Regions from separate parts of the Planococcus rifietoensis genome, predicted to be linked through region 1. Evidence: a T-box and tRNA genes for the amino acid it is inferred to sense, from the RefSeq annotation. Region 1 holds a T-box; the other holds one or more tRNA genes.

Evidence for each region. The T-box of region 1 lies ahead of trpS (tryptophan--tRNA ligase). A T-box ahead of a tRNA ligase gene usually reads a tRNA of that ligase, here a tRNA-Trp.
Region 2: it encodes a tRNA-Trp, which carries the amino acid that the T-box ahead of trpS (tryptophan--tRNA ligase) is inferred to sense. The anticodon was not compared.

What each region holds. Positions count from the first base shown of each region.
Region 1 is NZ_CP013659.2:1,945,712-1,961,732, forward strand. It holds gene opp3C (oligopeptide ABC transporter permease) at 1-1,004, opposite strand, end outside; gene opp3b (oligopeptide ABC transporter permease) at 1,004-1,939, opposite strand; gene AUC31_RS09745 (peptide ABC transporter substrate-binding protein) at 2,123-3,844, opposite strand; gene AUC31_RS09750 (DUF3899 domain-containing protein) at 4,087-4,428, shown strand; T-box leader at 4,480-4,693, shown strand; gene trpS (tryptophan--tRNA ligase) at 4,762-5,754, shown strand; gene opp4C (oligopeptide ABC transporter permease) at 5,819-6,736, opposite strand; gene opp4B (oligopeptide ABC transporter permease) at 6,752-7,717, opposite strand; gene opp4A (oligopeptide ABC transporter substrate-binding protein) at 7,866-9,590, opposite strand; gene AUC31_RS09775 (ABC transporter ATP-binding protein) at 9,619-10,629, opposite strand; gene AUC31_RS09780 (ABC transporter ATP-binding protein) at 10,626-11,672, opposite strand; gene fabF (beta-ketoacyl-ACP synthase II) at 11,918-13,153, opposite strand; gene AUC31_RS09790 (beta-ketoacyl-ACP synthase III) at 13,181-14,113, opposite strand; gene AUC31_RS09795 (YjzD family protein) at 14,304-14,486, shown strand; gene AUC31_RS09800 (ATP-dependent Clp protease ATP-binding subunit) at 14,587-16,021, opposite strand, start outside.
Region 2 is NZ_CP013659.2:763,306-779,326, forward strand. It holds rRNA gene AUC31_RS03560 (23S ribosomal RNA) at 1-909, shown strand, start outside; rRNA gene rrf (5S ribosomal RNA) at 1,041-1,156, shown strand; tRNA gene AUC31_RS03570 (tRNA-Asn) at 1,167-1,241, shown strand; tRNA gene AUC31_RS03575 (tRNA-Ser) at 1,247-1,336, shown strand; tRNA gene AUC31_RS03580 (tRNA-Glu) at 1,358-1,432, shown strand; tRNA gene AUC31_RS03585 (tRNA-Val) at 1,439-1,514, shown strand; tRNA gene AUC31_RS03590 (tRNA-Met) at 1,557-1,633, shown strand; tRNA gene AUC31_RS03595 (tRNA-Asp) at 1,637-1,712, shown strand; tRNA gene AUC31_RS03600 (tRNA-Phe) at 1,730-1,805, shown strand; tRNA gene AUC31_RS03605 (tRNA-Thr) at 1,820-1,895, shown strand; tRNA gene AUC31_RS03610 (tRNA-Tyr) at 1,899-1,982, shown strand; tRNA gene AUC31_RS03615 (tRNA-Trp) at 1,989-2,062, shown strand; tRNA gene AUC31_RS03620 (tRNA-His) at 2,082-2,157, shown strand; tRNA gene AUC31_RS03625 (tRNA-His) at 2,200-2,275, shown strand; tRNA gene AUC31_RS03630 (tRNA-His) at 2,318-2,393, shown strand; tRNA gene AUC31_RS03635 (tRNA-Gln) at 2,401-2,472, shown strand; tRNA gene AUC31_RS03640 (tRNA-Gly) at 2,478-2,552, shown strand; tRNA gene AUC31_RS03645 (tRNA-Cys) at 2,560-2,633, shown strand; tRNA gene AUC31_RS03650 (tRNA-Leu) at 2,643-2,726, shown strand; tRNA gene AUC31_RS03655 (tRNA-Leu) at 2,940-3,023, shown strand; gene AUC31_RS03660 (cation-transporting P-type ATPase) at 3,381-6,044, shown strand; gene AUC31_RS03665 (C45 family autoproteolytic acyltransferase/hydrolase) at 6,071-7,120, shown strand; gene AUC31_RS03670 (C45 family autoproteolytic acyltransferase/hydrolase) at 7,146-8,216, opposite strand; gene AUC31_RS03675 (B3/B4 domain-containing protein) at 8,309-8,971, opposite strand; gene queG (tRNA epoxyqueuosine(34) reductase QueG) at 9,037-10,182, shown strand; gene trmL (tRNA (uridine(34)/cytosine(34)/5-carboxymethylaminomethyluridine(34)-2'-O)-methyltransferase TrmL) at 10,193-10,666, shown strand; gene AUC31_RS03690 (hypothetical protein) at 10,988-11,296, shown strand; gene AUC31_RS03695 (NCS2 family permease) at 11,398-12,699, opposite strand; gene AUC31_RS03700 (aldo/keto reductase) at 13,119-13,949, shown strand; gene AUC31_RS03705 (RluA family pseudouridine synthase) at 13,987-14,829, opposite strand; gene AUC31_RS03710 (thioredoxin family protein) at 14,886-15,356, opposite strand; gene AUC31_RS03715 (disulfide oxidoreductase) at 15,358-15,783, opposite strand; gene AUC31_RS03720 (carbon-nitrogen hydrolase family protein) at 15,916-16,021, shown strand, end outside.

The DNA of each region.
Region 1 (16,021 bases):
GGATCGAGCGCATCACGCAAGCCGTCACCAATTAAGTTAAATGCGATCATGATCAAACTCAGCACTACTGCCGGGAACAGAAGAATATGCGGCTGATACTGAATCAGTTTATACCCATCATTGATCAATGTCCCAAGAGACGCATCCGGAGCCTGGAGCCCCAGCCCGATAAAGCTTAAGAAAGCTTCGAAGAAAATTGCGCCTGGGATCGTAAACATCGTGTTGATGATGATGACACCAAGAACGTTCGGCATCAAATGCTTCCAGATGATACGGCTATCACTCGCACCGAGTGTACGGGCTGCAAGGACGAATTCCTGGCTCTTATATTTAAGAACCTGCCCACGCACTACCCGCGACATGCCGGTCCAACCGGTTATCGTCAGGGCGATGATGATCGCGAGTATCCCAGGGTCCATGATGAGGATAAAGAGGATAACGACGACCAGGTTTGGAATACCTGTCAAAATCTCAACGATCCGCTGCATAACATCATCCACACGGCCTCCAAAATAGCCGGAAACCCCGCCGTAGATAACGCCGATCAACATATCGATCGCTGCTGCCACGAATGCAATGAACAAGGAAACTTGTGTCCCTTTCCATACACGTGAGAACATATCACGGCCGAGGCCGTCTGTCCCAAACCAGTAATTCTGTTCGACATTCTTCATTTCGTATAAGTCAACTTCACGCCCGCCAAGTGTACCTACCCCATCCATAATGCCCAGGTTTTCAATAACAGGTATTTTCGGTGGCAAGTTGGCATGTGTGATAGTTTGGTCATTTGGTTCGTACGGGCTGATCATCGGCCCGACGAATGACATGATGAGAATCAAGCCAAATAGTACTAAACTGATGATCGCACCTTTGTTTTTCTTCAGGCTGCGCCAAGCATCCTGCCAAAAACTGACACTTGGTTTTGAGATTTTCTCTGCCTCTTGTGTATCTCTAGGGATGCGTGTAAACGCATCTTGAGGTAGCTTTTCATAATTCTGTGTCATTAACTCTTACCTCCTGAAAGACGAATACGAGGATCGATGACGCCATACAAAATATCGACGATCAAAATGACAACGATTAAGAATACAGAGAAGAAAATTGTCGTACCCATGATAATCGAGAAGTCATTGACCATGATTGATTTTACGAACTGCTCACCGATTCCAGGAATCGCAAAAATCTGTTCGACTACTAGCGAGCCTGTCAAGATGCTGACTGCCATTGGTCCAAGAACCGTGATCAATGGAATCAAAGCATTACGGAATGCGTGTTTGAAAGCGATTTCTGATCCGCTTGCCCCTTTAGCTTTTGCTAAAGTGATATAGTCAGACCCAAGAACTTCGATCATTTCTGTACGGATAAACCGTGCAGCCGTTGCCAGTGGGAACATCGCCAATGCTATTGACGGCAGTACGCTGGACATGAATCCATCTTTCCATAGCGCCACTGGGAACAGGTCCCATTTTAAACCGAACCAGTATTGTAGCATGGATGCAAAAACAAACGAGGGAATGGATATGCCGATGATCGCCACGATCGTACTTCCATAATCCACCCATGTATTTTGCCTGAGCGCCGCGACCATCCCGAATAAAATCCCGAGTACCGTTCCAAGAAGCATTCCTTGGAATCCGATCTGTGCTGACGGCCCCATGCGGCTTAAAATAACATCCGTTACGTTTGCGCCTTTGAATTGGTTAATCGAAATACCCAAATCACCTTTAAGCAAACCAAACATATAATCGAAATATTGAACAGGAAGGGGTTGGTCCAGTCCGTACCGTGCCTCTACGACTGCCCGTTGTTCAGGAGATAACTTATCTGCGGAAGCAATTGGGGAACCTGGTAATATTTTCATCAAGAAAAATGTAAACGTGGCAATAAGCGCTAAAGTGATGAACATATAAATTAATCTTTTTCCAATATAGCGTGCCATGGTGCACCTCCAAATAAAATCGCTCTATTAAATCAAGTATCAAATGACACTTGTATTTTTCTGATTAAGCAGAATACCGTTAATTTTCGGTGAATTTATTCACAGTAGAAAAGAGAGTATATCAATCCCTTGATATACTCTCTTTCTATTATGTTTTCCTAAAGTACATTCAGTTGGGAATTTTTATTCCTTACCGGAAATATAAGCCCATTTGTAGCTGTAATCTCCACCGAATGGGTGACTGATAATGTTGTTAACATATGGCTTTTGAAGGGACATTAGACCGCGTTGATAGATCGGTGCGATCGCAGCGTCTTCTTCAATCAAGATTTTTTCAGCTTGAGCCATTGCTTCCCAGCGTCCTTCAGCATCCTGTGCCAATTCGCCTTTAGCTTGCTCTACCAAGTTGTCGAACTCTTCGTTAGAGTAAGACATCAAGTTGTGAGATGCGCCAGTTACGAATAGGTCGATGAATGTCATCGGATCCTGGAAGTCAGGGCCCCATCCAGAGTTTTGGATATCGTAGTCTTGTGCTTCATCAAGCTCAAGGCGTACGCCGAATGGAACAGCTTTCAAGTTAACTGTCAAACCTTCAAGATTTGTTTCAAGTTGCTCTTTCAAATAAGCATCCATTTTACCTGCAAGCTCAGAGTCGCCGCCGAGAAGTTCCATAGTAACTTCAGTTTCGCCGATTTCCTCTAGGCCTTTTTCCCAATAAGTTTTCGCTTCTTCAGCGTTGAATGGCAGCATGTCTCCGTTAATATCACGGAAGTCTTCGCCAGCTTCGTTGAAAGTGAACTCAGTTGGTACAAGGTAGTTAGCTGGAAGAGATCCGTTCGCTAGAACTACATCTACAAGGTCTTGCTTGTTGAAGCCAGTAGCAATCGCTTTACGGATGTTTTCGTTAGCTAGTGGAGTTTCTTCTCCGTTGCGTTCTTGGTTAAATTTCAAGTAGAACAAAGTTGGTTCAAGTTCTTTTACAACTTCTGGGTCTTCAGCGTATTGCATTGCGAATTCACCAGAAAGTGCTACACGATCTTTTTCACCAGATTGATAAAGGTTAACTGCAGTTGAAGTTTCTTTAACTACGTCAACGTTAATTGTTTCAAGTTGAACAGTTTCAGCATCCCAATACTCTGGGTTTTTCTCCATCGTCCAAGTCAGGCCAGTGCCATCCCAGTTCGTTAGAGTGAAAGGTCCGTTGTAAAGGATGGTATCTGAGTTAGAAGCGTAGTTGTCGCCTTGCTCAGTTACGAATTCTTCGTTCAGTGGATAGAAAGTACCAAAAGCCATTAATGACATGAAGTAAGGAGTCGGGCGCTCAAGTTCTACGACAAGAGTTTTGTCGTCTTCAGCTGTGATTCCTAGTTCAGAGACTTCCATGTCTCCTTCAGAAACTTCTGTAGCGTTTTTGATTGTTCCAGCCATCATATACGGCCCGTAAGGTGAACCAGTGTCTGGATCAATCGCGCGCTGCCAAGCATAGACGAAATCGTTAGCTGTGATCGGTGTACCGTCCGACCAGTTAGCATCACGTAATTTGAACGTGTACGTCAAGCCATCTTCACTGACCTCAGGCTCGCCATCAGCAAGAGCAGGTTCAGCAATGTTTTCTTGGTTCAAACGGAACAAGCCTTCGTTTACGTTGTTAAGGATGTTGAATGCTACTGCATCCTCAGCAATCGAAGAATCCATTGATGGGATTTCTGCACTTTCAAGCAAGTTTAGTTCTTGTACAGAGTCAGGTTCGCCGCCATTGCCTTCTGCGCCTTCTGCCCCTTCTGTCTCTTCTGTGTCTGTGTTTTCTGTCCCAGTATCAGTGTCATCTCCGCCGCCGCAAGCAGCTAGGAAAGCACTAAGTACCAAAACCAGGCCAAGTAGCCATAAAATCTTGCTGTTTTTCACTGATTTTGCCCCCTTAAATTTTCTGAAAACTTGGTACATGATTAATTATACATAAATATTTTTTGTTGTACAGCGTTTTTTTTGGAATATTTTACACTTACACCATTAATCATGCTGTTCAAAATATCACCAATAGGCTGAAAAGCGCGTCATGTAAGCGTTTTCTTATCAATTAAATTTCGAACAACTTTTTGATTTTTTTTGTTATTTCTTCTACAATAAGAACGAATAGGGGTGCCAAAATGAAAAAAATAATTATCGGAATTGCTGCTGTGCAACTAATTATCGTGTTGACGATGCTTGTGCGAAGCGAACCGTTTTCACTGCTGTCATATATCAATAACTCCTTTATCTACGGGGGAATCCTTGTATTTTTCGGTGCCTGGGTATTCGTCGTCCGAACTGGGGTTTTCGATGTATTTACGATGAGCATGCGCAAGGTGTTCAAAAGCAAGTCCACGCTCGAAGACGACGAGATGCGCCTCCCATCGGAAGTGTTGGCATTCTCAAGTTCCCCGCTCTTGATCGTAGGCGGTGCGACATTGGCTGCCATGGCGATCTCCCTGGCGTTCTATCAATCGTAGAATTGCGTATTGCGGCCTTAATCTCTTTTGTATTATAATAAATCCAATACAAAATGAGCGTTGACAAAGAGTAGTAGATGCAGTTCCTTCTATAATAAGAGAGCTTGTGGTTGGTGAGAACAAGCAGAAGACTGCATTGAATGGACTTTCGAGCTAAAGCGGTGAAACAAGTAGCCGCTTTCGTATTCTCCACGTTACGGAGGCAAGAGGCCGCTTTGCGGCAACCAGGGTGGTACCGCGGAACCGCACATCATTCGTCCCTTTAGTTCTAGGGACGGAGATGTGCTTTTTTATATCCATTTTTAGGATTATCTACTTAGAGGAGGAATTGCATTGAAAAAAATCTTTTCAGGCGTACAGCCAACCGGCACGGTCACTCTCGGCAATTACATCGGGGCGTTCAAGCAGTTTACTGAACTGCAGGAAGAATACGATTGCATCTTCTGCATCGTCGACCAGCACGCTATTACCATGCCCCAGGATCGTCTCGAACTAAGAAAAAATATCAAATCGCTTGCCGCACTTTATCTTGCTGTCGGCATCGATCCGGAAAAAGTCACACTGTTCATCCAATCGGAAGTTCCAGCCCACGCCCAGGCCGGCTGGATGCTGCAATGCGTATCGACCATCGGTGAACTCGAGCGCATGACACAATTCAAAGATAAATCGGCCAAAGCGGCTTCCATCTCTGCCGGTTTGCTCACTTACCCACCTTTAATGGCTGCTGACATTCTTTTGTATCAAACAGATATCGTCCCTGTTGGCGATGACCAGAAACAGCATATCGAATTGACACGCGACTTGGCGGAGCGTTTCAACAGAAAATACAATGACATCTTCACGATCCCGGACATTCGCATTCCAAAACACGGTGCACGCGTCATGTCTTTGCAGGATCCAGCGAAAAAGATGAGCAAGTCCGATTCAAATAAAAAGTCGATCATCACGTTGCTTGACGATTTGAAGACAATCGAAAAGAAAGTGAAAAGCGCTGTAACGGATTCGGAAGGAATCGTCAAATACGATCCCGAGAACAAACCAGGCGTTTCGAATCTCCTATCGATCGAAGCTGCCTTGACGGGAGCCTCCATCGATGAACTGGTCGCTAAATACGAAGGCAGCGGCTATGGCGATTTCAAAGCAGGTGTTGCCAAGGCGATCACTGACCACTTAGCGCCGATTCAAGAGCGCTACTATAAATTGCTCGACTCCGAGGAGCTCGATACGATCCTTGACGAAGGGGCAGAAAAAGCCAATTTCATTGCCAATAAAACATTGAAGAAAATGGAGAACGCAATGGGCTTAGGCCGCAAACGCAAACGTTAATGCATGAACATAAAAAGGATGGGCGCGTGGCATGCCACGCGCCCATCCTTTTTGTTTGGTTTAATTAGCGCAATGATTTTGGATTCAACGCATCCTTCAACCCTTCTCCGATAAAGTTAATCGACAGGATCGTCAAAGTAATAATGATGGCTGGAGGCATCCAGATCCATGGCTTGCCCTGCAAGACATCCGGCTCGTTGGCAGATGACAGCATATTGCCCCAGCTCGGTGTCGCTTGCGGGACGCCAAAGCCTAAATAGCTAAGTGCTGATTCGATGACGATCATCGTTGCAAAAATCAAAGTTCCTTGAACGATGATGGTTGAGATGACATTCGGCAATAGGTGTTTTGTAATGACTTTGAACGGAGAACAGCCGATCGATAAAGCGGCCAGGATATACTCATTCTCTTTTTCCGCCAACACTTTGCTGCGCACCAAGCGGGCGACGCCGCCCCAACTGAGCGCACCTATGACCATAATCAAGACCCATAAGCCATCCACAATGCCGTAAAGGATCGTGTTCAAGACAATAACAAATACAAGGAACGGAAAATTCAAGACGAAATCCGTGAAGCGCATCAAGATGCTATCGATAAAGCCCCCGAAAAATCCGGCAAGCGCCCCGATCACTGTTCCAAAAGTAATAACGATGAGCGTCGCGCTAAAGCCGACCAATAACGAGATCCGCCCGCCATAGAACAGGCGCGTCAAGACATCGCGCCCGCTTTTATCCGTGCCGAGAAGATGTTCGCCGTTCGGCTCGATATTCATCGCACCGATATTCACTTTTGAAATATCCGGAAGCGGCGACAATACGGGTGCGAGAAACGGTGCCGATAGTGACATTAAAGTGACCAGCAAAATGAAAAAGGAACTGATCATCGCCAATTTATTGCGCACGAACTTTCTTCTGGCAATCTGCCAAGGAGACAAGCTTCTTTCCGGCTTCTTTTGTTGGGTAATGGTAGTTGATGATGCCATTTTACTGCTTCCTCCTCAATCCAGGCGAATTCGTGGATCCACGACGCCGTATAGAATATCTGCCAATAAATTACCAAATAATGTAAGGAACGACAAAAGCATAGTCAAAGCCATTAAAGTCGGATAATCACGGCTTGTCACGGATTCCAAAAATAGCTGGCCAATGCCCGGATAAGTAAAAATCGTCTCTGTAATGATGGCTCCCCCGATCAATGCGGCAAAATCGAATCCTAGGAATGTGACTAATGGAATGATCGAATTACGCAGGATATGGACATTATAGATTTTTTTCATCGGTGTGCCTTTCGCGCGCGCTGTCCGGACAAAATCCTTGCGGGAGTTCTCAATGATATCGTTGCGTAAAAACTGCGTATAGCTCGCTGTGCTCATCGCCCCGAGGACAATCGCCGGCAGCAATACGTGGTGCATGCGGCTCACGTAGTATTCAAAGCTGCCCTCTTCCACCAAAATATCCACCGACCCGGCAAACGGAAACCAGTTTAACTGGAACGCAAAAATATAAATCGCGAAAACAGCAGCGACAAAAGATGGAATAGCTAGCATGATGTAGTTGAATCCTGCAATAGCGTTATCGCCTAAAGTATAGGGCCGCCTTCCTGAATACATCCCCATAATGAACGCCATAATATAGGTAATGACGAGAGCTGTCACACCCAATAATAAAGTATTTGGCACTTTTTCCATGATCAAATCGAATACCGGAATTTGAAAGCGTGTAGATTTGCCAAAATCCCCTTGTACGAATCCAGTGATCCAATTAAAATATTGGACCGGCAAAGGGTCATTGTAGCCGAGCTTTTCACGCATTTCCGCTATGTATTCCGGGCTGGTGTTGAGCGGGTCGATTTCCCCGCTGAGTGAATCGCCCGGCATCAGTTTGGCGAGGCTGAAGACCACGATGGAAATCAAGATCAGCATCGGAATCATTCCAAGCAACCGTCTAATCGAATATTTAAGCATAGGTACTCTCCTTGTCTGATAGGTTCTCGGCTGTGCTCTCGTGCACGGTAAGGATTATTTTTTGAAACAGCCCTTACCGTGCATAAGAGCTTCATATAAAGATACAACGATGGGCGGGTCGCCCATCGTTGAAGGTTTGTTGCTGATTTTATTCTGTTACGAACCATTCAGCAGGGCTGTTTTGACCGGAAACGTCATATTCAACTCCACCGACACGTGTGTTCAATGCCTTAATTTCCTCTAGTTCTGCGATGTAAAGCATCGGAAGGTCTTCGTTGACGATCTTCTGCCATTCTACATACAATTCTTTGCGTTTTTCTTGATCAGTGCCGACGATTTCAATATCAAGTGCGTCGTCTAGCAATTGATCTGCTTCAGGATTGTTGTAGCGCGGGTAGTTCCAAAGCTGGTCTGCTTTCCATAGTCCAGATGGATCCGGGTCAGTTCCTGTGCCCCAGCCGCCGAAGAATGTTTCAATGGAAGCATCATCTTTTTCGACCATATCGTAGTAAAGGTTTACTTCGACCATTTCCACTTCAGAACGCAGTCCGACCGCTTCGAAATACTGGGCAATTGCTTGTGCACGGGATTCGAAAGTCGGGTTGCCTGTTGCATAATGCGAGAATTTCACGACGAACTCGTCGCCATTTGGATCTTCGCGGAATCCGTCATCGTTCGTATCGACGTATCCTGCTTCATCCAACATTTGCTTCGATTTTTCAGGATCGTATTCATATTGAATCAATTCGCTGTCGTCTGCTGAATTCCAGTGGGCAGACGGTACTGGCTTATTAACAACATCCGCATAGCCGAAGAAGAATGCATCCACCCACTCTTGGCGGTTTAGTGCATACATCATCGCCTGACGAAGCTCTTTGCTTTGGTATTTCGGCAGTTCTTCTGTAATCGTTTGAGATTCGTTATCGAATTTACCGAGTTTGAAGCCTACATAATAATAAGTCAATCCAGGGTAAGTAACGATTTCCACATTTTCGAGAGGTTCTACTTCAGGCCCGGATACCGGCTGAAGGGAGATCATGTCGATATCGTTGTTCTGCAATGCGCCGACAACTGAAGAGTTATCGATAACGCGCAGGACGATTTTATCCAAGTTGACATCGCCGTTCCAGTACTCATCGAATTTCGAGAATTCGACCGACTCGCCAGGAACGATTTTGTCTACTTTGAATGGCCCGATTCCGATTGGAGTTGAACGTACCCATTCAGATGCTGACATTTCGGCAACCGGTACGTCGCCGAGAACAGACTCAGGAAGCGGATATGCCCATAGGTTGGTTAAGTTGTTTACGCGGGCTTCATCGAAAGTGATGTTGATTTCATAGTCGCTGACCACTTCGATCCCAGAAATGGAATCGGCGTCGCCGCTGCGGTATGCTTCAGCGCCTTCAATTGTTTGCACGTTTGCGTAGCGGGGGCCGTCATAATCAGGATCTGCAATTGTTTCAAGAGCAAATACCCAGTCGTTGACAGTCAACTCTTCACCGTTATGCCATTTCACGCCTTCTTCAAATGTGAAGTTGAAGACTTTATTGTCCTCGGTCTCCCAAGAAGCGACGTTCGGTTCAGGCTCCAAGTTTTCGTTGTAGCTGATCAATGCTTCATCAAATAGTTCGATGACTTCGAAATCAGTTGCAATGCCGTAAAATGCGGAAGAGTATAAACCTTCCGGTGGAGCGTCAAGGCCGTAAACAAGCGTTCCGCCTTTTTGCGGTTCGCCCTCTGCTGCACCTTCAGAACCTTCGCCTTCTGAGCCTGACTCATTGGCATCATCACTGCCTCCGCCGCACGCCGCTAGGAACGCGGATAGGATAAGCACAAGCGCGAAGAGCCAGAGCAAGGATTTTTTCTTCATCTCTTTTCCCCCTAAAAAGTTTTTTTGATCAATACAAATGGCACGCAACTTGATGGCCTGGCCTTACTTCTGCCAACGCTGGTTTCTCTTGTGAGCAGATTTCCATCGCCACCGGGCAGCGCGTATGGAACGGGCAGCCGGTAGGCGGGTTTTGTGGGCTTGGCACATCTCCTCTTAAGACAATCCGCTCTTTCCGCTTCGCCGGATTTGGTTCTGGAATCGCGGAAATGAGTGCCTGCGTATAAGGATGCAGCGGTTCTTTGTACAAATCTTTATTTGAAGCAAGCTCTACGAGGTTGCCCAAATACATCACTCCGATTCGATCACTCATATGCTTTACGACGCTCAGGTCATGTGCAATAAAGAGATAAGTCAGATCGAATTCGATTTGCAGTTCTTTCAACAAGTTCAACACTTGCGATTGCACGGACACATCGAGTGCGGATACCGGTTCATCCGCGACAATCAGCTTAGGGTGCAATGCCAGCGCCCGGGCGATTCCGATGCGCTGTCTTTGGCCGCCGGAAAATTCATGGGCGTATTTATAATAAGCCTCTTCAGGCAAACCAACTCGTTTCAGGAGTGTTTTAATTTCCTGTTCTAACTCTTTTTTATTGCGCTTTTCATAATTCAGGATCGGTTCGGCAATGATATCGCCGACCATCTGCGTCGGATTCAGCGATGCATAGGGATCTTGGAACACCATTTGAAAATCCCGCCGTGCTTTTTGCAATTTGGATCCCGCTAATCGAGTGATGTCTTTCCCTTCAAAAAGGATTTCGCCTCCCGTTGGTTTCATCAGCCTCAAAATAGTCCGTCCTGCGGTTGATTTGCCGCAGCCCGATTCGCCGACCAGCCCAAGCGTTTCACCTTTTCGGATGACGAACGACACATCGTCCACTGCTTTAACATTTCCGATGGTCCGCTTGAAAAATCCGCCTGTTACCGGATAGTATTTTTTTAGGTTGCGAATTTCGAGGAGATTTTCACGCTTATCTAAATAATCAATGCGGTCCTGGATGAAATCTCTAGTAGTCATAATGCGGCGACTCCTTCTCGTTCTCTTTTTCCGTCCGTTGGCCAACTTTCTTCATATAATAGGCACGCAGCTTCATGCCGATCGGCCACTTCCGCAAGCTGCGGAGTTACCATCAAGCATTCCGCCATTGCTTTCGGGCAGCGGTTCGCGAAACGGCAGCCCACTTGCGGCATATTGATGACGGACGGCACGAGCCCTTCAATCGTCGCGAGCTCTTCGACATCTTCATCCATTTTCGGGATTGCTTTCATTAATAATTCGGTGTACGGATGCTTTGGATCGCGGAACAAGTCATCGACATATGCGCGTTCTACGATTTTTCCCGCATACATGACCAGTACTTCGTCGCAAATTTCAGCGACTACGCCTAAATCATGTGTAATGAGAATGATCGACATATCATTTGCTTCCTGTATGCCTTTCAACAATTCGAGAATTTGCGCTTGAACTGTGACATCAAGTGCAGTTGTCGGTTCATCAGCGATCAATAGTTTCGGTTGACAAGCAATGGCCATGGCAATCATGACCCGCTGGCGCATCCCCCCGGATAATTGGTGGGGGTACTCCGTGACGATTTGCTCAGCACGCGGAATTCCCACTTGTTTCAATAAAGCGACCGACCGCAGCCGCGCTTCTTTTTTCGTCAGCTTTTCGTGGTTCAAGATTACTTCTTCTATTTGATAGCCGATGGTAAAGACCGGATTGAGCGAAGTCATCGGCTCCTGGAAAATCATTGAGATATCTTTTCCACGGATGCCGTTCATCTGCTTATCTGAATATGTAGAAATGTCCTGGCCTTCGAATTCGATTCCGCCGCCCCGAATCTTTCCGATGCCATTTGGCAGCAGCTGCATAATGGACAATGACATAACACTTTTACCGCAGCCTGATTCTCCTACCACGCCGACGATTTGCTTCGGAAGGACATCAAAACTGACGCCTTCAACTGCGTTGTAATAATCCCCGTCTATTTTGAAGCCTGTCTGGAGGTTTTTGACCCGCAAGAGCGGTGTATTCTCTTTAGATCCGTACATAGCTGTCATGAAAACACCTCAAAATTCTATTTTTTCTGTCAATTCTAACTAGTTTTAAGCATATTACAAAAGTATTACATGCGCAATATAATTTTTGTATTTTAAGCAAAGATTACCAAAATAGATAATCATTTCTCTATTCAAACCATTGCTATCACAGTATTTCAGCTCTTATTCATTAACTGCATATTTTTTATCATTATAAGAAATGGATAATAAAAAAGCTCCCGGCATCGGGAGCTTTTCAATCAGGTTTACACTTTTTTCAATACGAGCGAAGCGTTATGTCCACCAAAACCAAGCGAATTACTCATCGCATACGAGAATTCGGCAGTTCTTGCTTCATTTGCTACATAATCTAAATCCAATTCTTCATCCGGCGTTTCATAGTTGATCGTCGGCGGCATGATGCCTTCTTTCAAAGCCAAGGCTGTAAAGATTGCTTCAATTCCGCCAGCTGCGCCAAGCAAATGGCCTGTCATTGACTTCGTCGAGCTTACACCCATTTTGTAGGCATGGTCTCCAAAGACGGTTTTGACTGCCATTGTTTCGAACAAATCGTTGTACGGAGTACTCGTTCCATGCGCATTGATATAACCGACATCCGTTTTTTCAATGCCTGCATCTTCGATGGCTTGCTGCATCGCACGTGCCGCCCCTTCGCCTCCTGGGGCTGGAGCTGTAATATGGTGGGCATCGCCCGTCGAACCGTAGCCGACGAGTTCCGCATAAATTTTTGCGCCGCGTGCTTTTGCGTGTTCGTATTCTTCTAGAATGACGATCCCGGCCCCTTCACCGATGACAAAGCCATCACGGTTTTTGTCAAACGGGCGTGACGCAGTCGTTGCATCATTATTGGTCGTCAATGCAGTGTTTGCTGTAAATCCAGCAACAGACAAACGCGTGATTGGTGCTTCCGCGCCGCCAGAAATCATGACATCGGCATCGCCGCGCTGAATAACTTTAAAGGCATCGCCGATCGAGTTCGTTCCAGATGCACAAGCTGTTACCGAGCAGGAGTTGATCGCTTTTGCGCCAAAATGGATCGACACCTGGCCAGATGCCATGTCCGGAATGATCATTGGCACAAAGAATGGGCTAATGCGGCGAACGCCGCGGGAGTTCAATACGTCCATCTGGTTTTCAATCGTTTCCATTCCGCCGATTCCTGATCCGATCCATACACCTGTACGAAGAGCTGTCTTTTCATCCAGCTCAAGCGCTGCATCTTTCATTGCCATAATGGAAGATGCGAGTGCGTAATGAGTGAAGCGGTCCATCTTGCGCGCTTCTTTACGCTCGATATACTCTTCAATCGAAAAATCCTTCAATTCAGCGGCAACTTTCGCGGGATACTGATCCGCATCGATGCGCGTTAACGGGCCGACGCCTGAGCGTCCTGCCTTCACCGCTTCCCACGTAGATTCTGCGCTGTTTCCAAGCGGTGTTACGGCACCGATACCTGTAATGACTACACGACGATTATCCATTTCTTTTACTTCCTTTCGCATATCCGATTATTTCCCCCACTTCATAGCAATTGCGCCCCAAGTCAATCCGCCGCCAAAGCCGACCATAACGACGACATCATCATCTTTAATACGACCTTCCTCTAAATCTTCCACAAGGGAAATCGGAATCGACGCTGCTGAAGTGTTTCCGTATTTTTGTATGGTCTTCGACATTTTCTCTACCGGCAAGTCAAGACGAGCCCGGGACGATTCCATAATGCGGATATTCGCCTGATGCGGTATAAGAAAGTCGACATCTTCTTTATCCAATCCTGCTTTTTCGATGACGTTGATGGCGGATTCGCCCATTTGGCGCACCGCAAATTTGAATACTTCACGGCCATTCATCACCAAATGTTTGTCTTGATACAAGTGTTCCCCGCCAGAGCCATCCGCTCCGAGTTCAAACGATAAAATTCCGCGGCCTTCCGATACTTTGCCGATCACGGCCGCGCCGGCTCCGTCGCCGAATAAGACAGCTGTATTGCGGTCTTCCCAGTTGGTGATTTTCGATAGTTTCTCAACACCAACTACTAGGACGTAACGATACGTATCCGATTCGATAAATTGTTTTGCTGTAATAACGCCGTACATGAATCCAGCACATGCTGCAGAGATATCCATGGCGGCCGCGTTCAGAGCGCCGATCTGTTGCTGGATATCGCACGCGACAGACGGAAACGGACGGTCTGGCGTAACTGTCGCTACCAGAATCAACCCGATGTCCGCTGGGTCGATGCCGGCATCGGCAATTGCCTTTTGCGCCGCAACCCGCGCCATATCCGATGTATCTTGTTCATCGTTTGCAATCCGGCGTTCTTCAATCCCGGTCATGGTCCGGATCCATTCATCCGAGGTATCCATGCGCTGCTCTAAATCAAAATTGGTCAATTTATCTTCCGGCAGGCATCTGCCGGTACCGATGATTCCAGCATTCATATCTATGTCCCTCTTTTCGATTAACATCAATTATTAGTACCTGGTGTTAATGATACGCCCTTTTTCTTTTGATTTCAAGTTGCCGACATATTTCTGACAAAAACTTTCGAAAGGCACGAATCTTTCTTTCTGAAAAGGCTTCCTTATGCTATGATAAAACTAGTTATTCTATATATAGAGGTGAAAACAGATGCATTATATCGGAACACTTTTCTGGTCTGTCCTTATAATTTCAATGTTGAACTATGTCGTAAGTGCCGTGCAAAACGTGCCATTCGACTTCATGATCGGTATCTTCATGGCAGTGGCAGTTACTGTATTGATCATTGTGATGGATGCTATCATCCCGAAAGAAGCGGCGAAAGAATATTAATGACGATAAAAAAGGAAGCCCCAGTGGCTTCCTTTTTTATTTGGCTGAATCTGACGGTTTAGATAGCAAAAAGCCGCATTTCATTGAAATGCGGCTTTACTTATACAGTGATAAGCAATTGTTTATTGGCGTCCATCGATACCTTCAATGTCGAACCTGGAGTGACCTCTCCTTTAATCAATTCCTTAGCGATTCGAGTCTCGATTTCACGCTGGATAAAGCGTTTCAGCGGGCGCGCCCCAAAGACCGGGTCCGTTCCTGCTTCAATGATATAATCGATGACCGAATCCTCGACTTCCAAGGAAATTTGCTGCTGTTTCATTCTTGCCGCCAGTTCGCCGATCATTTTCTTGGCGATGCCATAGAAATGCTCATTCGACAAGGAATGGAAAATGACGATATCGTCAATGCGGTTCAACAGTTCCGGCCGGAAATGCTTGCGCAGTTCCATCATGACGATGTCTTCTGTATCGTGTTCGTCACTGCTTGCGCTGATATGTTGGGAACCGATATTCGATGTCATGATGACGACGGTATTGGAGAAGTTCACAAGCCGCCCTTGGCTGTCGGTGATACGCCCGTCGTCGAGGATTTGCAAAAGGATGTTCGCGACATCAGGATGGGCTTTCTCGATTTCATCGAGCAGCACCACGGAGTACGGATTGCGGCGGACCGCTTCTGTCAATTGGCCGCCTTCTTCATAGCCGATATATCCAGGAGGCGCCCCGACAAGACGTGATACGCTATGCTTTTCCATGTACTCGGACATGTCGATGCGGATGAAATGGTCTTCTGAGTCGAATAAGTTTGCTGCCAACGATTTCGCAAGCTCCGTTTTCCCGACACCGGTCGGCCCAAGGAAAATGAACGAGCCGATCGGCTTTTGTTCATCTTTGATGCCGGCACGTGCACGCCATACGGCTTCTGTCACCAGTTCGACGGCTCGGTCTTGTCCGATGACGCGCTCTTTCAGCGTATCTCCGAGGCGCAATAGCTTTTCGCGCTCGCCTTCGACCAGTTTCGTTACCGGAATACCCGTCCATCGTGCGACAATGCCAGCGATTTCCTCTTCGGTCACTTCTTCCCGAAGCAATCGCTCCCCGCCGTCTCCGGCAAGTTCAACTTCCATCGCGCTCAGTTCTTTTTCAAGCTCTGGAATTTTTCCGTGGCGCAGCATCGCCGCGGTATTTAAATCATATTTGTTTTCCGCATCTTCCAATTGGCGGCGGTATTGATCCAATTGTTCGCGCTTGGCCTGGATTTTCTGAAGCGATTGCTTTTCTTCGTTCCATTGCTGCTGCATGCCTTCAGAAGACGACTTCAGTTCATCAATTTCTTCGCGCAGCGCAGCGAGGCGTGCTTTGCTCGCTTCGTCTTTTTCTTTCCGCAGCGCCTGCTCTTCAATCTCTAGCTGCATGAGGCGCCGCGTCACTTCATCAAGCTCTTGCGGCATGGAGTCGATCTCTGTCCGGATCATTGCACACGCTTCATCGATCAAGTCAATTGCCTTGTCCGGAAGGAAACGCTCCGTGATG
Region 2 (16,021 bases), 1.2 Mb from region 1:
TGTCTCAACGAGAGACTCGGTGAAATTATAGTACCTGTGAAGATGCAGGTTACCCGCGACAGGACGGAAAGACCCCGTGGAGCTTTACTGTAGCCTGATATTGAATTTTGGTGCAACTTGTACAGGATAGGTAGGAGCCAGAGAACCCGGAGCGCCAGCTTCGGGGGAGGCGTCGGTGGGATACTACCCTGGTTGTATTGAACTTCTAACCCACAAGCCTTAGCGGCTTGGGAGACAGTGTCAGGCGGGCAGTTTGACTGGGGCGGTCGCCTCCTAAAGAGTAACGGAGGCGCTCAAAGGTTCCCTCAGAATGGTTGGAAATCATTCGCAGAGTGTAAAGGCACAAGGGAGCTTGACTGCGAGACGGACAGGTCGAGCAGGGTCGAAAGACGGACTTAGTGATCCGGTGGTTCCGCATGGAAGGGCCATCGCTCAACGGATAAAAGCTACCCCGGGGATAACAGGCTTATCTCCCCCAAGAGTCCACATCGACGGGGAGGTTTGGCACCTCGATGTCGGCTCATCGCATCCTGGGGCTGTAGTCGGTCCCAAGGGTTGGGCTGTTCGCCCATTAAAGCGGTACGCGAGCTGGGTTCAGAACGTCGTGAGACAGTTCGGTCCCTATCCGTCGCGGGCGCAGGAAATTTGAGAGGAGCTGTCCTTAGTACGAGAGGACCGGGATGGACACACCGCTGGTGTACCAGTTGTTCTGCCAAGAGCATCGCTGGGTAGCTATGTGTGGCCGGGATAAGTGCTGAAAGCATCTAAGCACGAAGCCCCCCTCAAGATGAGATTTCCCATTGCGCAAGCAAGTAAGATCCCTCAAAGACGATGAGGTAGATAGGTTCGGGGTGGAAGCGTGGCGACACGTGCAGCTGACGAATACTAATCGATCGAGGACTTAACCAACAAACTGAAACGCAAGTTTCCCACAATGTCGATTTATCCGGTTTTGAAAGAATAAGATATTAATTTTAAAATAATACTTGAAAAAATCGGTATTATTGATATAATAAATCTTGTCTTTCAAATTAATGCAGTCTAGTGATGATGGCAAAGAGGTCACACCCGTTCCCATCCCGAACACGGAAGTTAAGCTCTTTTGCGCCGATGGTAGTTGGGGGTTTCCCCCTGTGAGAGTAGGACGTCGCTAGTCTGGTTATTATTCCGAAGTAGCTCAGTGGTAGAGCACCGCACTGTTAATGCGATGGTCGTAGGTTCGAGTCCTACCTTCGGAGCCAATTATGGAGAGCTGTCCGAGTGGCCGAAGGAGCATGATTGGAAATCATGTAGGCGGGCAACCGTCTCAAGGGTTCGAATCCCTTGCTCTCCGCCAGTATCTTAAGTTCAAAATAAAGGCCCCTTGGTCAAGCGGTTAAGACACCGCCCTTTCACGGCGGTAACACGGGTTCGAATCCCGTAGGGGTCACCATTCAATGGAGGATTAGCTCAGCTGGGAGAGCATCTGCCTTACAAGCAGAGGGTCGGCGGTTCGATCCCGTCATCCTCCACCATTTCTTTTATGCATATAATATAGAAGGAAAAATAAATATTATCGCGGGGTGGAGCAGTTCGGTAGCTCGTTGGGCTCATAACCCAAAGGTCGCAGGTTCAAATCCTGCCCCCGCAACCAAATGGTCCCGTGGTGTAGCGGTTAACATGCCTGCCTGTCACGCAGGAGATCGCCGGTTCGATCCCGGTCGGGACCGCCATTTTTATTAATTAATATGGGTCAGTAGCTCAGTCGGTAGAGCATTAGATTGAAGCTCTAAGTGTCGGCGGTTCGATTCCGTCCTGACCCACCATATTTTTTCTCCATGCCGGAGTAGCTCAACTGGTAGAGCAACTGACTTGTAATCAGTAGGTTGAGGGTTCAAGTCCTTTCTCCGGCACCATTAGGTGGGGTAGCGAAGTGGCTAAACGCGGCGGACTGTAAATCCGCTCCTTCGGGTTCGGCAGTTCGAATCTGCCCCCCACCACCAGTTTTTAGGGGCATAGTTTAACGGTAGAACAGAGGTCTCCAAAACCTCCGATGTGGGTTCGATTCCTACTGCCCCTGCCATTTTTAAAATATTATGTTGGCGGTCGTGGCGAAGTGGTTAACGCACCGGATTGTGATTCCGGCACTCGGGGGTTCAATTCCCCTCGTCCGCCCCATGTTTTTCTAGAAATTTTAATATCATACATAATAATAGCGTGGCGGTCGTGGCGAAGTGGTTAACGCACCGGATTGTGATTCCGGCACTCGGGGGTTCAATTCCCCTCGTCCGCCCCATGTTTTTCTAGAAATTTTAATATCATACATAATAATAGCGTGGCGGTCGTGGCGAAGTGGTTAACGCACCGGATTGTGATTCCGGCATTCGGGGGTTCAATTCCCCTCGTCCGCCCCAGTATTATTGGGGTATAGCCAAGCGGTAAGGCAACGGGTTTTGATCCCGTCATGCCCTGGTTCGAATCCAGGTACCCCAGCTTTTGCGGAAGTAGTTCAGTGGTAGAACGCCACCTTGCCAAGGTGGAGGTCGCGGGTTCGACCCCCGTCTTCCGCTCCATTATTTAGGCGGCATAGCCAAGCGGTAAGGCATGGGTCTGCAACACCCTTACCACCGGTTCGAGTCCGGTTGCCGCCTCCAAACTATTTTGCCGGCGTGGCGGAATTGGCAGACGCGCGGGACTCAAAATCCCGTTCCTTCACGGGAGTGTCGGTTCGACCCCGACCGCCGGTATCAAATGATCATCACTCTGCCAAGTGATGAAAGCTTAAAACTCTGACTTTTATAGTCAGAGTTTTTTCTTTATTTATATGAATGATTTGCAGTTGTACACAGCAAAGATTTTTTTAAAAAAATAGCTAATAACCCCTTGCAAAATAATCGGTTTACTAATATAATAATAAATGTTCCTGAAAGCAATGAATAATTGTTTCTGGATTCAATTTTGCCGGCGTGGCGGAATTGGCAGACGCGCGGGACTCAAAATCCCGTTCCTTCACGGGAGTGTCGGTTCGACCCCGACCGCCGGTATCATTTTCATTGCTCTGCCAAGCAATGTATTGAAAGGCCCTAACTTCAGTTAGGGCTTTTTTCTTTGTCTTAATTTGGTAACAAGAGTAGCACTACTATTAGAAAAACCACTAATGGAAAACTAGCTGAGGAGTAGCCTGTTATCGAACGAGACGGACGTGGCCGATGCGGTAAGTTGGAAGGGTAGTGATGGAAACATCTTAGGGGATCGGCTCTCTACACCGGTATTTTGAAAAAGGCAGCTTCCTTTGAAGACTGTCTTTTTTACGTGTATTGGAATATATAATAGGATGCGGTAGGAGAATGAAGGCTGCGTGTTATAATAATCAAAATTACGATCTTGGCGGGGGTGGCAAGGTGGTTACAGAACAAGGATTTGACCAAGAGTTTACGGTTATACTTGATAACCACAAAGTCCGTTTAGAAGAAGGGTTGAGCGAAGTTGAAGTTGTAAAGAGGTTAAAGATTTTTGGCGCTAATGAATTGCCTCAAGGAAAGCGAGAACCTGGAGTTATAAAGTTTTTTAAGCATTTTCATGATGTGCTGATCTATGTATTGTTGGCAGCGGCAGTTATTACAGTCGTACTTGGACATTATATTGATACGAGTGTTATTTTAGCTGTAGTTGTCATCAATGCGGCAATTGGCTATATTCAACAGAATAAAGCTGAGAAAGCATTGGATAGTATACGTGAAATGCTTTCATTTAAAGCCGGAGTGCTGAGAGAGGGAAAGCGAAAAGATATTCTGGCGGCTGATTTGGTGCCTGGGGATCTTGTTTATTTAAGGGCGGGTGATAAAGTGCCCGCAGATATACGGCTTATAGAAGCGTCGAGTCTACAGGTGGAGGAGTCCTCTTTGACTGGTGAGTCGGATGCAGTAAATAAACAGACTGAGAGGCTATCGAGCGAAACGGTGCTTGGCGATCGCTCCAATATGGTGTTTGCAGGAACTGCTGTTGCAGCCGGATCAGGGTTTGGGGTGGTCATTGCAACAGGAGGAAATACGGAACTCGGAAAAATCAGCAGCGCCATGGAATCGGTCGAGAAATTACAGACGCCCTTATTAAAGCAGACTGCTCAATTCGGCAAGTTGATATCGGTGATTATTGTATTAAGTGCAATCGGCATGTTCTTTATCGGGTATTGGGTTCATGACTATGCGACAGCTGAGTTGTTATTGGCAATCATCGGCTTGACCGTAGCCGCCATTCCAGAAGGCTTGCCGGCGGTTCTATCTATTATTTTAGCTTTGGGTGTCCAAACGATGGCTGGGAAAAATGCTATTGTACGGAACTTGCCGTCCGTCGAAACTTTAGGGGCCGTTACGGTAATATGCTCAGATAAGACAGGCACTTTGACGAAAAATGAAATGACGGCGACTTCTGTTATTCTGGCAGATGAAGAAATCAATGTTAGTGGGGTCGGTTATTCACCCGAAGGAATGTTAAAGAAAAACGGAGATGGCATTCGTTTAGCTGATCATCCTCGATTGGCAAAGTTTTTAGCCTGTGTGAAAACAGTTAATGATGCGCATTTGGTCAAAGGGAAAAAAGGGAAATGGTCAATCAGTGGAGGTGCGACGGAAGGCTGCCTCTTGACGCTTGCAGAGAAAGCGGATGACGAAGTAGAGAAGTTGCCAGTGATTATGAAGATTCCGTTTGATTCTTCTTATAAATACATGGCTGCTTTGGTTGAAGATCGGGGAACTAAATGGATTTATGCAAAGGGGGCCCCTGACAAGCTACTGGATATGATACAAAGCGAAGAAAGGGATGAATGGGAGGCGAAGATAGCCTCACATGCAAAACGCGGAGAACGCCTTTTAGGAGCTGCTGTTAAGCAAGTCGATTACACAGAGGGAACCATAAGCCACGAAGATATGAAGTGCGGATTTGAGTTTCTGGGCATGGCTGGCATCATTGATCCTCCGCGCGAAGAAGTGATCGATTCAATTGTACAATGCAAGAAAGCCGGAATTCGTGTCAAGATGATCACTGGAGACCATAAAGACACCGCTGTCGCGATTGGAGCTAAGCTTGGAATCGGCGATGGGGCCAAGGCGCTTGAAGGCAGGGAATTGGCTGGCTTAAACGCAGAACAGTTGGAAGCTGCAGCCATGGAATATGATATTTTCGCACGTACCAGCCCGACAAATAAATTGCAATTGGTTGAAGCTCTTCAAGCCAAGGGGCAAGTGTGCGCAATGACCGGTGACGGGGTCAATGATGCACCGGCTTTGAAACGAGCTGATATCGGCATTGCGATGGGAATCAAAGGAACAGAAGTATCAAAAGAAGCGGCAGAGATGGTGCTGGTTGATGATAATTTCAGCACGATTGTCAATGCAGTGAAGGAAGGGCGGCGCGTCTATGTCAATTTGAAAAAGACCATCCTGTTCATCTTGCCGACAAACGTATCCGAAGGGCTGCTCATTTTTATCAGCATTCTATTTGGCACTACGATTCCGCTCACTGCTGTGCAGATTTTGTGGGTCAACATGATTACCGCTGTGACGATTTCCTTGGCGATTGCATTTGAGAAGCTCGAGCCGGGTACGATGGAGCGGCCACCTAGGAAAGCCAATAGCCCGTTGCTCAGTGGATATTATGTTTTCCGCATCGCTTTTGCATCGGCGATTATCGGAGGAGGCATTTTATGGATGAACAGTATGCTGGAAGCTAGAGATTATGATCAAGGCGTCTTGCAGACCATGACTTTACAAGCCCTGGTCATTTCACAGCTATTTTATTTATTCAACTGCCGGAGTGAGCGGCGTTTTGCGTTGAATCGTGATTTCTTTTCCAATAAAGCGGCTTTTATTGTCTCGGCCATATTGATCTTAGTGCAGCTATCGGTGACGTATGTGCCGTTTATGAATACGCTGCTTGGCACGGAACCGATCGGGCTCAGGTATTGGATTTGGCCGTTGCTGATCGGGATGAGCGTCTTTATTATTGTGGAACTGGAAAAATGGGTGGTGCGCCGAATGAGTAAGAAAGTTGATCTTTTAAAAAATTAAAAAACGATCAGTAATGAGGAGGAGTTATGAGACAGATACATAGTGAAGTCGTCGAATTCAGAGGAAGCCATTATGATTATGGAATGATGCAGGGAAACGCGCTCAAAGAATCGATCACGCTGCACAACCGCCGCGGGCAATGGAAGAGCAAGAGGCCACGTTTTGTCATCGATCCAGCAGAAGCGCAAGCTGCGTTCAATGAATACGCACCAAACTTGTGGGAAGAGTTGAAAGGCCTTGAAGAAAGCCTCGAGCTGCCGATTGATGAGGTGCTTCGTGATTTTGGCGGTTATCGGATCGATGCGCCGCCGTCGGGCTGTTCGATCGTCAGCGGCGAAGACTTTTTGGTGCGCAATTATGATTTCCATCCGCAGACATATGAAGGCAGGTTCTGCTTGTTTCAACCTGAGGAAGGAAATGCCATTATCGGTCCGAGCCAGCGCATTTTGGGGCGCATGGATGGCATGAACGAGCACGGCCTGGTGATGGGCTATAATTTTATGCACCGGAAAAACCCAGGCGATGGCTTTGTTTGTTATATGATCGGGCGCATCATTCTTGAGAGCTGCTCATCCATTGAAGAAGCTGTCGCTTTGGTCAAAGATATCCCGCACCGCGGGTCATTCAGCTACGTTGTGACTGATAAGAGCGGCGCCACAAAGGTCATCGAAGCGACGCCCCGTAAAGTGGCGGTGCGTGATGCAATGGCGTGTACGAATCATTTTGAAATCCAGCACCATGAGAACCGTAATTATCTAAAGGATTCCCATGAACGCTTGTCAGTTATCGAACAGAATGCAGAAGATGCAGCGGAAGCGTATCGCGCTTATCGCTTGTTCAATGATACGGGCCGCGGCTTGTTTTCGAATCTTTATAAGAGTTGGGCCGGAACAATCCATACATCTGTCTATCTACCGAAAGAGCAGGAAGTGTGGTTTGCGCTTGGGGGCGACCAGGAGCCCGAAGTGTTTAAGTTTGGCGAATGGCTTGCAGGAAAGCCTGTCCGTAATCAATCCGTCCATGGGCAGATTGATACCGGCATCGGCTTTGCCCATACTGATGCGTTGTTCAAATAAAAAACGGCTGGAGCACATGAGTGCTCTAGCCGTTTTTTTGTTGCAATGAAGATAGGTCGTCAAGATACGGAAACGGGAAATGCGTATCGATTTTCCCGTTGATGCGTTTCGCCAGCAAGCGTTCGCCTTGGAGCCATTTTTGGAAATCGAACATGAGCGGCAAGCGATCGGGGCCGATGGCGAATCCGACTTCCAAACTGTTTGGGAAATAGGAAGCCGTATGCAAAGTACCGGAAGCGGTGCTGTATTTGGTTGAAAACACGCCCTGGTCCGAGTCGTTCAATAATCGAAACGCTGCGTATGCGTCGTTTGATGTTGTGGAATGCGTAAGAAGCGCTTCCTCGCGGCGTTTTGAATCGTCGATCTGGTAACGGTTTTCTTCCGATAACACTTCGAAATGGTTGGTCGATACAGCTGCTTCCCGGACGATGACATTGCGCGGGGAAGTTTCGGCGACGACTGAACGTCCGCTCTTATCCAGCAATACATAGCTGAATGACCGGCGGTGGGGCAGCTCTTTCAATAAATCGACCGCTTCTTCGATCGATGCGCAATGTTCGAGGATCAGGCGTCCGATCATATTGCAGATAAACCCGTCCGCTGAATTGCGGCGGTTGATGAAATTATAGCCCATCGCTAGGCCCTTCTCATTGAGGCCATCCGTCCGTCCTGTAATTTGCATGGACGGCCCGATGGATGCATAGCCCCCGTCAGTCGGCTCGTACAAGGCGAACCGGCCTTCATAGCCTTGCGGTGAGCTGTCATAGTTGCGGACAAGGAAGTCGGAACGGCTCAGGATCGAACAGCCACTGCGTGTATATTCGATATAATAGCCGCCGAATTCGCGCAGCGCATCATAAAATGGCCATTTCAGGGCATCGGCCAAGCCTTCGATTTCTTCCCAGATGCGTGGGGCAAAACGTTCGAGCATTTCGATGGCCTTCGTTTCATCCACCAATAGCTGCCGGCTGTTTTCGCCGCGCTGTATTTTTCGGTTCGGTAAAAGCAGTGAATCTCTTAACAATTCCCCTTGATGATAGCCGAAATCATAATGGCTGCCGCGGAATTGGATTACGTCGCTATGGACTTTCTTCATGTGGCATCCCTCTTTTTTATCTCAGTATCAAAAGAATACTAGAGTTTTGGGGAGAATAAAAAGAATATGCCTGAAGCATATGCTTCAGGCAATTAAAGGACGTAGCTTGTCGCTTCGCCGCCATTGATTCCGGTGAACATATTGCCGGCAGCAGTCAATAGCTGCAAGGCATTGTCGCGGTTCATGGACGGACGGAGGTAAAACACATGTACCGCGTCAGTTGTTTGCGGGGTTACAGCAGTGCGCTTTGAATCGACGTACGGGCTGCCGAATGCGCCTTTTGCATCGCGTGTGACGATGATGTTATCGAGCGTATTGTCGCGGTTATTCAAGCCTTCATAACGGTCATCGGGCTTGCCGAGCGCGATTTCGATCTCGCCTTCGATTTGAGCTGTATCGTACAAACCGAGTGGAATTTCGTACTGAAGCGATAGAAAACTGTTCATATCGATCGCTGAATTGACAGGGACCAGATAGTTTTGTTTACGCACACGGCGATACAAGGCTTCTGCAGAAGGCCGGTAGCGGTTCGGGTCGCCTCCGAGCGCTTTCCAGGCCAGCTTCCATTCGAGAAGGCCAGGGAAATTCGTTAATTCCTTATCGTCCATATCGAAAAATAATTGCTCCTGGAACAGCTGGAGACGGCCTTTTAACATTTGAGGTGAATCCGAAACGGTGATATTGTTATAATGAATAATGCCGACTTTGAAATCAGGCACAATCTCTGTAATTTCAGGGTTTACGCGAAAGTCCACAGCAAACATCCTTTCCGTGAATAGTAGAATCATCTTACCATAAATTGGAGCAAGGAGTTATCGACATGAACTTGGATCAATTCCAACAACAACTGGTTGCGTATGCCGCGGAAATCGGAATTGATAAAATCGGCTTTGCTTCGGCCGAACCTTTTTTTAGTTTAAAGCATCGTTTGATCCGCCAGCAGCAATTGAATTTCCAGTCCGGCTTTGAGGAATCGGATGTGGAGAAACGCACGCGCCCGGAACTATTGATGGAAGAGCCGGTGAGCATCATTGCGATAGCGATTGCCTATCCTTCCAAAATGGAAGGGGCAACGCCGGGTGTCAAAGGGGCTAGGCGCGGCATTTTCTCGCGTTCTTCCTGGGGCAAGGATTACCATGCGGCACTTCGGGACAGGCTGGCGCTGCTAGAAGCGTTCATCGCGGCTCATTATCCCGAGGCACGCACAAAATCCATGGTCGATACGGGTGAATTGTCCGACCGTGCCGTGGCAGAACGGGCCGGCATCGGCTGGAGTGCGAAAAACACCAATATCATCACGCCGGAGTTCGGGTCATATGTCTATTTGGGCGAGATGATCACCAACATCCCATTTGAATACGACGAGCCGATGGAAGACCAATGCGGCGACTGCCGCTTATGTATCGATACGTGCCCGACCGGCGCGATTGTCGAGGGCGGACAGCTCAATGCTCAGCGCTGCATCTCATTTTTGACGCAGACAAAAGGTTTCCTGCCGGATGAGTTTCGCTCGAAAATCGGCAACCGGATTTACGGCTGTGACACGTGCCAAACCGTGTGCCCGAAAAATAAGCGCAAAGCCAATCGCATCCACCCGGAATTCGACCCGGACCCGGAAATTGCCAAACCGCTTTTAGAGCCGTTGTTGACGATTTCTAACCGTGAGTTCAAAGAGAAATTCGGTCATGTGTCAGGTTCTTGGCGCGGCAAAAAGCCGATTCAGCGCAACGCCATTTTGGCACTTGCCCATTTCAAGGAGCAGTCGGCAGTGCCCACGTTGATCGAATTAATGAACACGGATCCGCGCCCGGTCATCCGCGGTACGGCCGCTTGGGCGATCGGCCGCATCGGAACGGATGAAGGAAGACAAGCGCTCGAACTTGCAAGGCAGCAAGAGAAAGATGAAGAGGTGCTGGCGGAGATCGAAAAAGGCCTGGCATTCTTTTCTGCAGAAACGAAAGGATAAGTGAAGAAATTTGGGAATTCATATTGTGTTATATCAGCCATTAATTCCGGCGAATACCGGGAACATTGCACGCTCTTGTGCGGGGACAGGGGTCAGCCTTCATTTGATCAAGCCGCTCGGATTTTCGACGGACGATAAAATGCTTAAACGGGCGGGGCTCGATTATTGGGAGCACGTGGATATTCATTACCACGATGGCCTCGATGAGTTGTTTACATCCTATCCGGACGGCAAATACCATTACATCACCAAGTTCGGTACGAAGACATACAGTTCGTTCGATTTTTCAGATACCGGGGAAGATTATTTCTTCGTCTTCGGTCAGGAAACAAAGGGCTTGCCGAGGGAATTGATTGATGCCAACTTAGACCGCTGTTTGCGCATTCCGATGAATGAACATATCCGTTCACTCAATTTGTCGAACACGGCAGCGATCTTGATGTATGAAGCGCTGCGCCAACAGGATTTCCCGAATTTAAAATAAACGACAAAAAAGGACAGCGCGTGGACGCTGTCCTTTTGCATTTCACATTATTGTCTTTTGTCTGTGCCTGGTTTGTCATCGTATCCAGCAGTGAAGATAGCTACCAAAAACGATACACAAATCCCCAAGATTAAGATCAAGTTCATGAATGACGACCTCCTTGAAATTTGCATCTGTGTTTAGTATAGCGTACCAAAGGGAAAAATGAAATATGGAACCCACTCGAAAATATGGACATTTTCCGTCCATCTGAAAAACTTGAAACTTTTTTGGATGTGATGCGTATATAGGGGTAGGAAGAAAAGGAAGGGATGAACTGATATGAAAATGAAGACATCCGTTGCACTGCTTTGGATTACGGGCCTTGCGGAGGCATTTCTGGCCATTCCGTTCATCGGAGGCGGATTTGTCATTTCTGCAGGCTATGCACCGCTCGGCATCATGTTCGTGCTGCATGCCATTACGTTGTTCTTTTGCTTTAAAGAATATTCGCCGAAGTTCGGCTCGATTCTGGGGATCATTACAAGTGCACTCGCTTGGATTCCAGTGATTGGCTGGGCGCTGCACTTATTGACAGCAATCGTGCTATTGCTCTCCGCAGCCATGTCCGGGCGTTCAGCTAGAGTTTAACAGGAAAAGCACCGAGAAATCGGTGTTTTTTTTTGTGAGTGGAGCGTTCATTTAAGGTGCATAATAAAAAATCCCCTGCATACTTTTATGCAGGGGATTTTTTAATGCGGTGCAATGAGGATCTGGATCGTGAACAGCACAGCAAAAATATAAAGGATCGGGTGGACTGCTTTCCATTTGCCTTTGAAGATTTTCATCAGCGGGTAAGAAATGAATCCGAGTGCGATGCCGGTTGCGATGCTTGATGTGAGCGGCATGGCGAGAACGATCAGAAACGCCGGGAACGCTTCATCGAATTGATCCCAGTCGATATGCTTGACCGCACCGATCATTAAGCTGCCGACGATGATGAGCGCGGGAGCGGTGATGGCGGCGACGCCGGAAAGAGAGCCGACGAGCGGCCCGAAAAAGGCAGCAGCGATGAACAGGAGCGCGACGGTCAAAGTCGTGAGCCCTGTGCGTCCGCCTGCAGCAACACCAGCAGAAGATTCGACATAAGCGCTGGTCGGGCTTGTGCCGACCATGGCGCCTGCACTGGCGGCGACAGAATCAGCGAGGAGCGCCTGGCGCACGCGCGGCATTTTATTGTCTTTCATGAGCCCTGCTTGTTTTGCGACACCGATCATCGTTCCGGTCGTGTCGAACAGCGTGACGAGCAGGAACGAGAACACGACACCGTAGAGCCCGAATTCGGCGACCAGCAGGAACGCTTCGATAGGATTCCAAACGATGATGCCTTCCGGAAGCGACGGCAACTTCATAAAGCCTTCTGCAAATGTTAGTTGGCCGGTGAAGAAGGCAATGATGCCCGTTGCGATCATGCCGAAGAAAATCCCGCCATGAATGTTCAAGGACATGAAGATAAGCGTGATGGTGAGCCCTGCGAGCGTCAAAGCGACAGGCGGCGAAGTCAGGTCACCAAGCCCCACGAGATTCGCCTCATTGGCGACGATCAATCCGCTGAGGCGCATGCCGATAAAAGCGATGAACAAGCCGATGCCTGCCGTGATGGCATGTTTCAAGTTTTCCGGAATGGCTTCAATCAAGATTTTGCGCATTGAGGTTAGTGACAGTGCGACAAACAGCAATCCCGAAACGAAGACTGCGGCAAAAGCAGTCGTATAATCAATGGCGCCGTCAGAAGCGAGCACCATGGAAGTGAAATATGCGTTAAGCCCCATGCCCGGCGCGATGGCGATCGGGTAATTGGCGAGAAGTGCCATCCAAAGTGTACCGATAACTGCGGCAATGATGGTGGCAAGAAAAACCTGGTCGAACGGAACGCCGGCAGCACCTAGAATCACCGGGTTGACGATGACGATATATGCCATCGTCAAAAATGTCGTCATACCGGCAGTGATCTCGGTTCTGACGTCAGTTCCGTGTTCTTTTAACTGAAACATGGAATATCCTCCTTATAAACACGAACATTTTGAACAACACGTTTAATAATATTCGTTTTTAATATCGGATGCAAGAGCTTTTCTCAATCTGGTGGCGAATAGTCGAAATTCCTTTCGATAATTTCAAAGTGTTAAAGAAGTCTATTAACCAACTATGAATTAAAAAGGAATTATCTTTTCTTCATTCAAAAATCAAAGACTTATCTGAGTATCCGGAGAAGCGTTCGCTCGACTCCTGCGGGAAAAGCGGGTTTGAGAGACCCCGCAGGAACGAAGTGACGAGGAGGCTCGATTCCCGCCCGCGGAAAGCGAGCGATAAGCTTCGGGAAATACGGCCTCTTAACTTTTTCAACAAGCTGGAATAGTCGAAATTCCTGTCGACAATTTGTACAATGAAAAAGAACAGGAGGAGAATTTTTATGAATCTGACGATTGAATCAACAAAAACCTTACATAATGGAGTGGAAATGCCGCGTTTCGGTCTTGGCGTCTATAAGATGACCGATAAAGAAGCGGCGGTCGAAGCGATGGTAAAAGCAATCCAAACAGGCTATAAAGCGATCGATACCGCTACGGTGTACGACAATGAAGCAGAGGTCGGGGAAGCGGTCCGTGCAGGCGGCGTGAAGCGTGAAGAGCTGTTCATCACATCGAAAGTGTGGAATACCGACCAGGGCTACGACCAGACCTTGCATGCATTTGAAGCTTCATTGAAACGGCTGGATATGGACTATCTGGATCTGTATTTGACGCATTGGGCAATTCCCGATACATTCGAGGAAACCTACCGTGCAATCGAGCGGCTCTATGATGAAAAATTGATCCGTGCTGCCGGCGTTTCCAACCATCAGCAGCATCATCTGGAGAAGATTTTGGCCAAGGACAACACGAAACCGATGGTCAACCAGATCGAGTTGCATCCGCAATTGACGCAGGAGTCATTGCGCGAATTTTGTGCGGCACAAGACATTGCGGTCACTTCCTGGTCGCCACTTGCGAGAGGGCGTCTGCTCGAAGATCCGGTGCTGTCGGAAATCGGCGAAAAGCACGGGAAATCCATCGCGCAGACGATCATTCGCTGGCATCTCCAGAATGACTTGATCGTTATCCCGAAATCGGTGACGCCGTCGCGCATCGTTGAAAATGCCGATGTTTTTGATTTTGAATTAAGTGAAGAAGAAATCAAACAGATTTCAGCGCTTAATCAGGATTGGCGCAGCGGAACCCATCCGGACGAAATCAAAGTTTAATAAAAAAGGCCAGCGAATGGGTTCGCTGGCCTTTTGGTTATTGTTTTGCTTCGATATCGATTTGCTGTCCAGTGAACGGGTGTTTAAACGCGATTCGGAAAGCATGCAGGAAGTATTCGCCGTCTTCAGTCGGCGGCCCTCCGTACAATTCATCGCCGATGATCGGGTGCTTGACGTGGGACAGATGGGCGCGGATTTGATGCGTGCGCCCAGTCTCCAAAGTTAAGTGAAGCAGCGAGCGGCCATCTGCGCGGTTGATGACTTGGTAATGGGTGACGGCGCTTTGCCCGTTCGGTGATACGCGGCGGCGCGTAGCGTGATGGCGGTCGCGGCCAAGCGGGAAGTCGAGCGTCCCGGATTGCCCGCGGACGAGGCCTTTAACGAGTGCTTCGTATTCACGCTGCACAAGCTTTTGTTCAACCATCCGGTCCATGACGTTTTTGGCGATCGGGTGTTTAGCCAATAGCAACACGCCGGAAGTACCTTGGTCCAGCCGGTGGATATGTTCGATATACGAACCGCCGGATTGCTGGACGTAAGCGATCAAGCCGTTGATGAATGTATCATCCTGGTGGTTATCGTTCGGGTGGGTTGCGAGCCCTTTCGGTTTATTGGCGATGATGAAGTGCTCGTCTTCAAATAAAATCTCAGGTTCGATCGACGGGTTCGAGCGGTATGGCGATTCTGCTTGGGGGATAGTAACAGTCAATTGCGTCCCTTTGTCGAGCGGTTCCTGCCAGCGTGGTTCTGTGCCATCGGCTAGGCGGACGCCTTTTGCCATGCGCAGTTCGTGCACGGTCTTTTTTCCGAGTCCCCATTCGTTTTTCAATAAGTCCGTAACGGTCATGCCTTGTTCCGGGATTTGGTAAGTCCAATTCATCATACAGTCCTCCATAAAAACGGGATCATGCGCGCGGCACATGATCCCGTTTCAGTTTATTTTTTCACGACTTCCTGGAAAAATTGTTCGATATTCTCTTTCGGCTGTGCGCCTGTCCAGCGGGCAACTTCCTGACCGTCTTCGTAATGGACCAGTGTCGGTGTCGCTTCGAGTGCATAATCAGACCAGCCTTGCTCAAATTCGAGCAGGTTGTATTGAAGCACATCGACTTCCATATCATCTGCGACAGGCATCAAGATCGGTGTAGTCTGTTGGCAGAATTGGCAAGTCGGGCTAAAGAAATAAACAGTCGTCGGCTCTCCGCTTTGGATCTGTTCATTTACGTCTTCCGGCAATGCGATGTTCTGGTAGTTTTCATCATCGAGCTGATCGATGGTGGCCGGATTCAGATCATCCGTGCCGTATGGGTTGTCCGCCAGTTTCTCGTCTTGCGATTGATTGGTCAAGAAGACGATCAACGCAAAGATGGCAAGCACGACGCCGGCGATAATCAGCAATTTTTTCATCTTATTGTTCCTCCTTCAATGATTTCCACAGATAAACACTCGTTCCGGCAATCAAAGCGAATGCGATGAGTGCGAGAAACGGGATGGTGATGAATCCGAGGTAATTGATATATTCCCCTGTGCATGGGACTTGCCCGCATGACGGTGCGGAATCCGACAAGAACCTGAGTTTTTGGATGCCGTAATGATACAGCGAAACCGAGCCGCCAATGACAGACAGCACGAGTGAAGTCATGGCGATGCGCGGATTTTTCTGCACATAGGCAACACCTAGCACAAAGACGAGGGGATACATGAAGATGCGCTGCACCCAGCACAGCTCACACGGAATGTACCCGCGCACTTGGGAAAAATACAGCGAGCCAAGTGTCGCAACTAGGGACACCGCCCACATGAACAGCAAACTGTTTTCTTGACGCTTCGTCATCTTTTGACCCTCTTTTCCGGAATGCTTTCCTTTTGAAGTATAATTCTTAACACCATACAAGTAAAATAATATCAACAACCGGGCGTATGGGCTATAATTAACTTTGAAACTTTTGTGAAGGAGCGCGGTAACGTGGCAGAACAATTCGATTTATCCCATTTTGAAAAAAGCATGATCATCCGTGAGATGAGCTATGCTGATATACCTGCCATTCTGGAAATGCAGCAGCTTTGCTTTC